Regions from separate parts of the Lacticaseibacillus huelsenbergensis genome, predicted to be linked through region 3. Evidence: predicted binding sites of a transcription regulator. Region 3 holds the regulator's gene; each other region holds the start of a gene.
The links. The regulator HrcA, encoded in region 3, represses chaperone genes, less so after heat shock. The targets are predictions, from matches to a motif close to TTAGCACTCNNNNNNNNNGAGTGCTAA.
Positions count from the first base shown of each region.

Region 1 (3,283 bases), 1.3 Mb from region 3:
CCGTTTCGTTTAAACTGACCCAGACGACCAGCGATTTAAAGAATTAAATTAGAAAATCCCCGATTGAGAATGTTCGGTTCTTGGTCGGGGATTTTTTAGATTCATTTGCGTAGTTAGTCGGAAGCGGTTTCCCAAATTTTAACGAAAGTTTAGCGAATAACCTGTGGAAAAGTTCAAGAAAAAGTTTTGTCAAGAGTGGGTAACTTTTTGGTAAAAGTGCTCATTGACCTGTGGATAACTCTGTGGATACTGTTCATAACTAAGATTTTCGGGTGTGATTAAGTTGTCCACCGATCTGGGGATAACTTGTGGATAAACTTTTTTTACTTGTGACAAAACGTTTGTTCCCAGCCATGGGAGCGGGATTGGTGCGCTGAAGTTTGTGAAATCGAACGATTAAAAACTGTGGATGACTGCGTTCGAAAAATTTTTTACTTGAATTTTTCGAATCGTCTATTTGGTGTCAATTCCAGTTCTTCATACTATATTTTGGGTGTCAAGTTACGCACATGTGGATAACCCGTGTGGACAACCTGTTGTTGATTGCGAAAAACTCGGAATTTGACTTCTGGGGACAAACTGGATACCATAAAGATGGTAAATAAGTTGTGCACAATGTATTTGAAAGGATGGTCCAACATGAAGATCACGATCAAACCAGCTGCGGTGACTTATTTGAACAACCATGTTGCCAAGGATCAACATTTGTTCCTGGCATTGGATGATGGTTCGAGTAAGTATTCCAAATTAGGCGGTTCCTGTGCCATTGGCAATAAGTACCAAATTGTCGTGACGGATACGGACGATCAGGATTATGCACTGCCGCTAGAAAACGACGCCGGTTTCAACTTGACGACCGGTGATCCGGAGACAGATTATTTCGGCAGCGGGCTAACGCTTGATTTCAAGAATGCTTCGTTAGCTTTGCGCGATGATAGCGGCATTTTGGACGGCGCGGTGACACTGAACCACGTGACGGCAAAACCGCAATCCGATGACAAGCGGCGTGAAGAAATGAAATCCTTGGGCGGCAAGATTTGCTAAATAGCGGATCGTTGTTGCGAGTTCCAAGAGCAGAAACTGTGAGTTAGCAAAGGTTAGAAGAACAAAAATTAGCACTCGTGCATGACGAGTGCTAATTTTTGTGTTATACTTTATGTGTTCTAAGGGAACAGCAATGACGTCAATGTCCATAACGCGTTCGCAGTCGCAGAAATCTCCGTGTAAGGACTTCAGACGTAAATGGCCAAAGTTCAGCCATTCACGTCTGAAGCCGCTTACACTCCGATTTCTAAGCGCTCCTGCTCACGCTCACTATATTGAAAGGAAGTTTTCGATGATGGCTAATGATCTTATGCGGCGCAATGATTGGTTGGATGATCCATTCTTCAATGATTTAGGACGGCATATTTTTGACAGCTTCACGCCGAGTCGTGGCGGTGATAGCAGTCGCCTGCTGAAAACGGATATTCAGGAAAATGACAAGTCATATGTTGTGAAGGTAGATGTTCCCGGTATCGAGAAGCCAAACATTAATCTGAGTTACGATCATGGCATTCTGAGTGTTGCGGTTAAGCATGAAGAGCAAGCCGATCATTCAGACAACGAAGGCAATATGCTGATGTCTGAACGCAGCTATGGTCGGATGAGCCGCAGCTATCGGTTGCCAAATGTTGATGAGGGTAAGATCAGCGCTAAAGTCACTGATGGTGTCTTGACGATTGATCTGCCTAAGTTGACAGGCGATCAAGAAGGAAGCCATCAGATCACGATTGACTAATTCGAATCTGTTTGCCTAGCAACACAAGTCACGACAAAGATTCTCATCGGGAAACCGGTGGGAATCTTTTTTTCGTGTGAGCGTGAGCCGACCCCTGCGCCGGGGAGCGCGTTATCGAAAGCAGAAGTGTCACGTATAAGATTCAGAGACCATCTTGGCAGCGGATTCTTTCGAACCATTCCCAATCCCATGTGAAATTGACGCACAAATAAGCTTCAATCCGCGAATCTTTTACCTGCAAAGGCGTATAATGGAAGGTAAATATTAGGGATGCCAAAAAATAAACCGGGTACATCATTACCGTTAAAGCGGCAAAAGGGCGCGGTGTTAACGGGATCTTTCCCAGTAAGTTAGTCCAAGCTGAATTGGGCGTTGCGTGAAAAACATTTTCCAAGCCAGATTATATTCGTTCTAAAAAGGATTGCTTTTTCAGATTGTAATGGTTATAATTAAGGTACTTAGGAAAAGGGAGTGGCAACAATGAAGAAGAACTGGCAGTTAATGATGGTGCTCGCTGTAAGTGCCGTTGCGCTGGTCTTTGCGTTCGTATTAAAACAGCCATTGATTGCTCAGGGGCTAATCACGGTGATGGGGTCGATTATCGCCTTGATTATGTTCGGGGGCATGGTGAAAACAATTCGGTCCGGTAACTTTGGGGTGGACTTATTAGCCATTACGGCGGTTGTCGCAACGTTGGCAGTCGGTCAGTACTGGGCATCGATGATTGTGTTGCTCATGTTAACCGGTGGCGATGCGCTGGAAGATTTTGCTGCGACAAAAGCCAGCAGCGAATTGAAACAGTTGTTGGAAAATGCACCGACAACGGCTCATCGGATGGTTGATGGTCACGTTGAAGATGTTGATGTTGATGCGGTCCAAGTCGGTGAAACGATCTTGGTTAAGCCGCGGGAAGTTGTTCCAGTCGATGGTACGGTTTTGGCAGGCGAGAGTTTGGTCGATGAAGCCAGTTTAACCGGTGAGTCTAAACCAGTTGCCAAAAACGCAGGTACGGATATCATGTCCGGGACAATTAACGGTGATGCTGCGTTAACCGTTAAAGTTACCCAGCGTGCCGAAGATAGTCAGTATCAAGGGATTATCAAATTAGTTAAGGAATCAGAAGCACGGCCGGCGCATTTTGTCCGGATGGCCGATCGCTATGCGGTACCGTTCACTTTGATCGCTTATGTGATTGCCGGTCTAGGCTGGTACTTGTCAGGCGATCCGGTTCGGTTTGCCCAAGTGCTCGTTGTTGCTTCGCCATGTCCGCTGATTTTGGCGGCACCGATTGCGATGGTCTCCGGCATGAGCCGCAACAGTCGTAACGGGATTATCGTCAAGTCAGGCACCACACTTGAAAAACTTAGTGATGCCCGGACGTTTGCGTTTGATAAAACCGGTACGGTGACGCGCGGTATTTTAAAAGTGGCGGCGATCTTGCCACAAGCAGGTTTCTCACAAGATGAATTGTTGAACTTGGCGGCGAGCGCAGAAGGTCAGTCA
Region 1 is NZ_CP120687.1:1,070,125-1,073,407, reverse strand. It holds gene LHUE1_RS04805 (S1C family serine protease) at 1-47, shown strand, start outside; gene LHUE1_RS04800 (iron-sulfur cluster biosynthesis family protein) at 640-1,044, shown strand; gene LHUE1_RS04795 (Hsp20/alpha crystallin family protein) at 1,340-1,780, shown strand; gene LHUE1_RS04790 (heavy metal translocating P-type ATPase) at 2,261-3,283, shown strand, end outside.
Region 1: a site for HrcA is predicted at 1,113-1,139, ahead of LHUE1_RS04795 (Hsp20/alpha crystallin family protein). Genes of this name have one in related genera too.

Region 2 (3,283 bases), 630 kb from region 3:
AAGCGGCTATATTGTTTATTTAAAAGAAGCCGAAAAAATCGCGGATTTCCTGCAGGTGATCGGGGCAACGAATGCGATGCTTAAGTTCGAAGATGTCCGGATTGTGCGCGATATGCGTAACTCGGTGAACCGCCTCGTTAATTGCGAAACGGCGAATATGAACAAAACCATTGATGCGGCCCAGAAACAAATTGAGAATATCAACTATCTTAAAGATCATGTGGGGTTGGATAATCTGCCAACCAAACTGCGCGAAATTGCCGTTTTGCGCTTAGCCCATCCGGATGTCTCGTTGCAGGAGTTGGGTGCCATGGTTCCGGGTGGGACAATTTCGAAGTCAGGCGTCAATCATCGGTTGCGCAAACTCAATCAGATTGCTGAGGGTTACCAGCAACCGGAAGATGCCTAGCAGCTATGATAATTGCAAGATAAGCAAAAAGTCATATTTATAAGATAATGCCTTTGTTTCCTCAAGATAATCGTGTACAATGTAACCGACATCAAGTTATTTGATGTAGGCGTTTGAACGACCCGGCTGCCACTTTTAGGACGCTAAAAACTGTCCGGCAGTGCGCTGGTTGACGAGTGCCACGACAAGAAACATGAGTCAGTTTACATTCGGATTTGCAGTGATGTTATTACCAGATGAAGTGGTAATTGTCACGTTCAGCGGGATACAATTGTTGCTTAGGTTTTAGGAGGAAGCACTATGGTCAAACCGATCACATTAAATGAACAACTTTGTTTTGCAATTTACAAGGCACAGAAACAATATAATCATTTCTATGCTCAGGCATTGGCGCCATTTAAGTTGACTTATCCGCAGTACATTACGTTGCTGTCGCTGTATGAACACGGCACGATGTCGGTTAAGCAGGTGGGCCAAACACTTGAGTTGGACAGCGGTACTTTGACACCATTAATGAAGCGTCTGGAAAAAGATGGCTGGATCAGCCGCAAACGATCAACCGAAGATGAACGTCGCGTTGATGTTAGCTTGACGCAAAAGGCTTTGGACGCTCGCGACGAGATTTTTGAACATGTTGGCTCCTGCATGGAATTGATGAATTTGCCGCAAACTGAATATGATCGTATCAAGACTGAGGTAACGCGTGTCGATGAGCATCTGAGTGCTATCGCTGACGACGCCTACCCACAAGTCTGAACGATTTTTATAAGGTCAAAGATTGTGATTAAAATCTTTGACCTTATTTGACTTTAGCAGTATACTTAGCACTGTACTTTAAAGAGTGCTAAAAAACGATTTTCAGGAGGTTAGGACATGCTAGTACCTACCGTCGTTGAACAAACCAGTCGTGGCGAACGTGCTTACGACATTTACTCACGTCTATTAAAAGACCGGATCATCATGTTGTCCGGTGAAGTAAACGATCAAATGGCAAACTCGGTCATCGCCCAGTTACTTTTTCTTGATGCACAGGATTCTGAAAAGGACATTTACCTTTACATCAACAGTCCCGGTGGTGTGATCACCAGCGGCTTGGCGATGCTTGATACCATGAACTTCATCAAGTCCGATGTTCAGACCATTGCTATTGGGATGGCTGCATCCATGGCATCTGTCCTGTTAGCCGGTGGCACGAAAGGCAAACGCTTTGCTTTGCCGAATTCGACCATTTTAATCCATCAGCCTTCAGGTGGTGCCCAAGGTCAGCAAACCGAAATCGAAATTGCGGCCGAAGAAATTTTGAAGACACGTAAAAAGATGAACCAGATCCTGGCCGATGCAACAGGTCAGACAGTTGAGCAAATCAAGAAGGATACTGAACGTGATCACTATATGAGCGCTCAGGAAGCCAAGGATTACGGCTTGATTGATGATATTCTGGTTAATAAGAATAATCAAAAATAAAGGTTTAAACGAATTGGCACACCGCTTTGGTTAGCGGTGTGTTTTTTTCGTGGGAGTGGAAGGACGGGTAGAAGGAATTTGAGGATAACCGCCGAGAATGAATCAGTATAGGCAGTGAAAAAATAAGGTTTGGGGGCAATCCGGTTCCGAAACGCGCTCACTGGGCCAGAAACCTGCGTGTAAGGACCTTGGTCGCAATGGTGCAGACCGTGACTGAAGTTCTCCGACGCAAAAACGCGCTCACAGTCGCAGAAATCTACGTGTAAGGACCTCAAGCCTAAATGGCCAAAGACCAGCCATTTAGGCTTGAGGCCACTTACACTCCGATTTCTAAGCGCTCCTGCTCACGCTCTACATAAAAAGACTTGCAAATTGCCCCCTGATTGAGTAATATAATTAGGTACTTGCGCGGTTAGTGTAATGGATCGCACGTGAGATTCCGGTTCTCGAAATCCGGGTTCGACTCCCGGGCTGCGCAGAATTCCAGTCATATGGAAAATACCGAAAATAGAAAAGTCCGCTATGGCGGGCTTTTTGTTTGCCATAATGTGTTTGTAGGACGCAAATGTCGCTGATCAGCATAGCCCTTTTTAAGCTAAGAAAACGCCAAATGAAATCGCTCCCTCACCAAATAGCAGTTTCGCTTGAAAAATGCTCAAAACAGAACAAGCAGTGATGAAAGAACCCATGACTGGCTGTGTGTAGGCTGTTGAAATAGACCGAAATACAGTGCATGAAAATTTCATTAGAAGCAAGCCGAAACCCCTGATATCAAAAAGCCGCAGCGAGGTTGCCGAAACTGGTAAATGCCGAACGTTTGAATCATTCTTGAAGTAGATGTTCAAACTTAGCCGGTTTTGTGATTACTTTGAGACGATTTAGGCAACAGACTTGCGATAAAGCGGAACCCCTGCTACAATTGGTTTTGTTGGTAAGGGAAAACAGCAAACGTTGGGTTCCTAATTTTTTTCAGCTTGCTGGGTCGGCAAACGACTCGGAGGGACGTGAAATGACCCATTAAAGAAGGACGTGCCTTATGCATACTGAACTTGCGTGGCTCAAAGCGATCGCGCCTGATCTGATGGGCGTCGTCACTAAACGCTATCAGGTCCTTCAATTTATTAACTGGATGGCACCGGTTGGTCGGCGAACGTTAGCCGAACAGATGAAGATTTCAGAACGCGCGTTACGTACAGAAACAGATTTTTTGCGCGGACAGGGACTTTTAGAAAGTTCGAAATCTGGCATGGTGTTGACAGCAAAAGGGCTAGAAACTTTTCACGGTCTTGATCATTTGATGAATCAGTTGCTGGGAATCAAAGATGACGAAAAGCGGCTGGCAACGCATCTTGGCATTGACCATTGTCTGGTTGTTTCCGGGGATGCGGATCAGAGTAGCCGGGTTCTTGA
Region 2 is NZ_CP120687.1:2,184,964-2,188,246, forward strand. It holds gene whiA (DNA-binding protein WhiA) at 1-409, shown strand, start outside; gene LHUE1_RS10085 (MarR family winged helix-turn-helix transcriptional regulator) at 710-1,165, shown strand; gene clpP (ATP-dependent Clp endopeptidase proteolytic subunit ClpP) at 1,283-1,873, shown strand; tRNA gene LHUE1_RS10095 (tRNA-Arg) at 2,280-2,351, shown strand; gene LHUE1_RS10100 (sugar-binding transcriptional regulator) at 2,910-3,283, shown strand, end outside.
Region 2: a site for HrcA is predicted at 1,231-1,257, ahead of clpP (ATP-dependent Clp endopeptidase proteolytic subunit ClpP). Genes of this name have one in related genera too.

Region 3 (3,283 bases):
TTTCATCCTTGTCGCCTTTGTCCAAGCCATAAGCCAATGCTGAGGCGGTTGGTTCGTTGATGATCCGCTGTACATTCAAACCGGCAATTTTACCGGCATCCTTGGTAGCCTGACGTTGGCTGTCATTGAAGTAAGCCGGCACGGTAATAACGGCATCCTTAACCGGTTCGCCCAGATAGTCTTCAGAAAATTTCTTGATGTATTGCAGAATCATCGCTGAAATTTCCTGAGGGGTGTATTCCTTGTCGCCAACCTTAACTTTGTAGTTGGCTTCGCCCATGTGGCGTTTGATCGAAACAATCGTGTCCGGGTTGGTAATTGCCTGACGCTTGGCAACTTCACCGACTTGAATTTCACCATCTTTAAACGCAACAACAGACGGTGTGGTCCGATTGCCTTCAGGATTTGTAATGATCTTTGGCTGATTGCCTTCCAAAACCGCAACAGCTGAGTTGGTGGTTCCTAAGTCAATACCAATAACTTTACTCATATTGTTATACCTTCTTTATTTTCAGTTTAATTATTTAGCAACAACGACCATAGCAGGGCGTAAAACGCGATCTTTGAGATAATACCCTTTTTGCAGGACCTGCGCGACAGTATCAGCTGCGTGTTTGTCATCAGCCGCGACTGTTTGTACGGCCTGTTGGGTATTCGGATCAAATTTTTCGCCTGTGCCATCAATGGCAGTGATGCCGTTCTCTTTCAAAGCGCGTTCCAAGTGGTCATAAACCATCTGGACACCCTTTTTCAATGAAGCAGCACTATCATCTTTGGCCTCGGTTGCAAGCGCACGTTCAAGATTATCGACAACTGGCAAAATCGCCTTTGCTAACTTCTGGCCGTCATACTTCAGCAGTTTCTGTTGCTCTTTTTCGAACCGATGATTCATATTTTGAATTTCCGCGGCTGCCCGCAGATATTTATCTTCGAATTCATCACGTTCTTTTTTCAACTGCTCGCCATCATGTTGGCTGCTTTTTAGTTGATCATTGAGATCAGCGATGCTTTCTTTCAGAATGTCTTCTTTAAGCGAAGATCCTGACGCTTCAGCAGGTTGTTTTGCCTGTTTGGCGGTATCTGCTGCAGTTTGCTTTGCTTTTTTTTCTGCCATGGTATCCTCCCTTTAAACCATATTTGCTGGCATTCATGGATCCACACTAACAAATATTTTTTAATTTTTATTGATCAAAGTTGGCATAATAATCCGTCAACCGTTTTGCCAGCTCTTCACGGAAAACATCCAGCAGTCCGATCATTTTCGAATAAGGCATCTGCGTCGGGCCTAGCAAGGCGATCATCCCGGTGCCGTGGTCACCAACATCGTAGCTAGCGGTGATTAAACTGAGGTTGGCCAAATCAATTGGCTTAAGCTCTGGACCCAAGCGTACTTGAACCGGCGTTTGACGAATCGGTCCGCCAAGCAGTTCCGTCAGATCACCGTGATCAGCGTCAATCAATGACATAATCTTTTTCAGTTCATGGATATCGGAATCGCCTAGGTAATCCATCAGATTCAACCGCCCGCCAACGTAAAAGCGCTCGGAAGCAGCAGATTTCAAAACGTTACCGAAGATATCCAAGAAGCCTTCAGGACTGGTCAGATACTGCATTAACATCGAAGGCACATCGGTTTTCAGCCGCTGTGCAACTTGAATTAGTGGCAGTCCAACGAGTTGATCATTGACAATTCGAATCGCCTTTTCGAGCTCATCGGATGAGATGTTTTGCGATACGGTAAAGACCTGGTTTTCAATGTTACCGTTATTCGTGACCAAAATCGCCATGACTTGGTGATTGCCTAATGGAACAAGGCGAAAACCTGTCAGCTTGATATTGGTTACTTCAGGTCCCAAGCTAATGGCCGTGTAACTCGTCAGATTAGACAAAATTTGCGCACTTTGCGCAACAATCTCATCCATCTTATTGTATCGCTGGCTAAATGCCTGCTTGATAGTCGCCAGTTCTTGATGCGAAACACGCACCGGTTCAACAAGGTGATCGAGATAATAACGATAGCCTTGCGTTGACGGTACGCGCCCGGAACTGCTGTGGGTCTTGGTGATCAAACCGGCATCTTCTAGCGACGCCATATCATTACGGATTGTGGCGGAACTGACATGAATGGGCAGCTCGCGCATCAATCGCTTTGAACCAACCGGCTCTCCGCTTTCAGTAAACAGGCGGATGATTTCTTTTAAGACGAGCACTTGCCGTTTCGTCAACATTTTCTCACCTCACCTTTAGCACTCGTTTCGCACGAGTGCTAATACACTGAATAATATACCAAGCACTGTTAGCAAAGTCAAGGCGACATTGCTAAAATCTTCAGTGTTTTCGGTGTTTCTAGCCAGTGGCGGCCATTTTTTCAAGAAAAAAGAGCCGTTTAAATAAGCGGCTCGTCAAGCAAAAACTGTTGAAAGACTTCGTTGCCTAAAAACTTGCCCTTGTTGGTCAGCCGAATGAAACCATCATCGCGCTGTAACAAGCCTTGGCTTTCCAACTCAGGTACGGTCTCGCCATAAACGGCATCAACGGTCAGATGATAGCGCTGATAGAAGCGTTTTTCACTTACGCCGCGCATGGTTCGCAAGCCAAGGAACATTTCTTCTTCAATTTGTTCGGAAACCGGAACCAAATGATGGGCCAAAACCGGTAAATGATCGGTGTGAAGCGGCGTTAGGTACTGTTTGATCGGACCATAATTGTGATACCGATCGCGCCCAAGATAACCAAACGCACCAGCTCCAAAGCCGAAGTACTTGTCATTTTGCCAGTAAAGCAGATTGTGTTGGCATTGATAACCATCTTTGGCAAAATTACTGATTTCATATTGATGTCTGCCGTGTGCCTCCATTAGATCAATGGCATCCTGATACATATCGGCTTCGACATCCTGCGTTGGCAAGCGCAATTTGCCTTGGCGCATCAAATTATAAAAGATGGTTTTCCGTTCAAGAATGAGTGAATACGTCGAATAATGCGGTAAATTTAAATCGAGGGCTTTTTGTAGACTATTTAAAAAATCGTCCCGGCTTTGATCAGGTAATCGGAAAATCAAATCAATCGACAGATTATCAAAACCGACTTTTCTGGCGTTGGCAATCGCGACATACACGTCCTTGGCGCGATGAATCCGTCCGATCCGTTTGAGGACATCGTTGTTAAAAGACTGAACCCCGATTGAAAGTCGATTGACACCATAATCATGTAAAACCTGCAACTTATCGGTCGTCAGCAAATCATTGGGGTTCGCCTCAAACGTGAATTCACCAGAATTGAA
Region 3 is NZ_CP120687.1:2,816,476-2,819,758, forward strand. It holds gene dnaK (molecular chaperone DnaK) at 1-490, opposite strand, end outside; gene grpE (nucleotide exchange factor GrpE) at 521-1,114, opposite strand; gene hrcA (heat-inducible transcriptional repressor HrcA) at 1,182-2,228, opposite strand; gene hemW (radical SAM family heme chaperone HemW) at 2,387-3,283, opposite strand, start outside.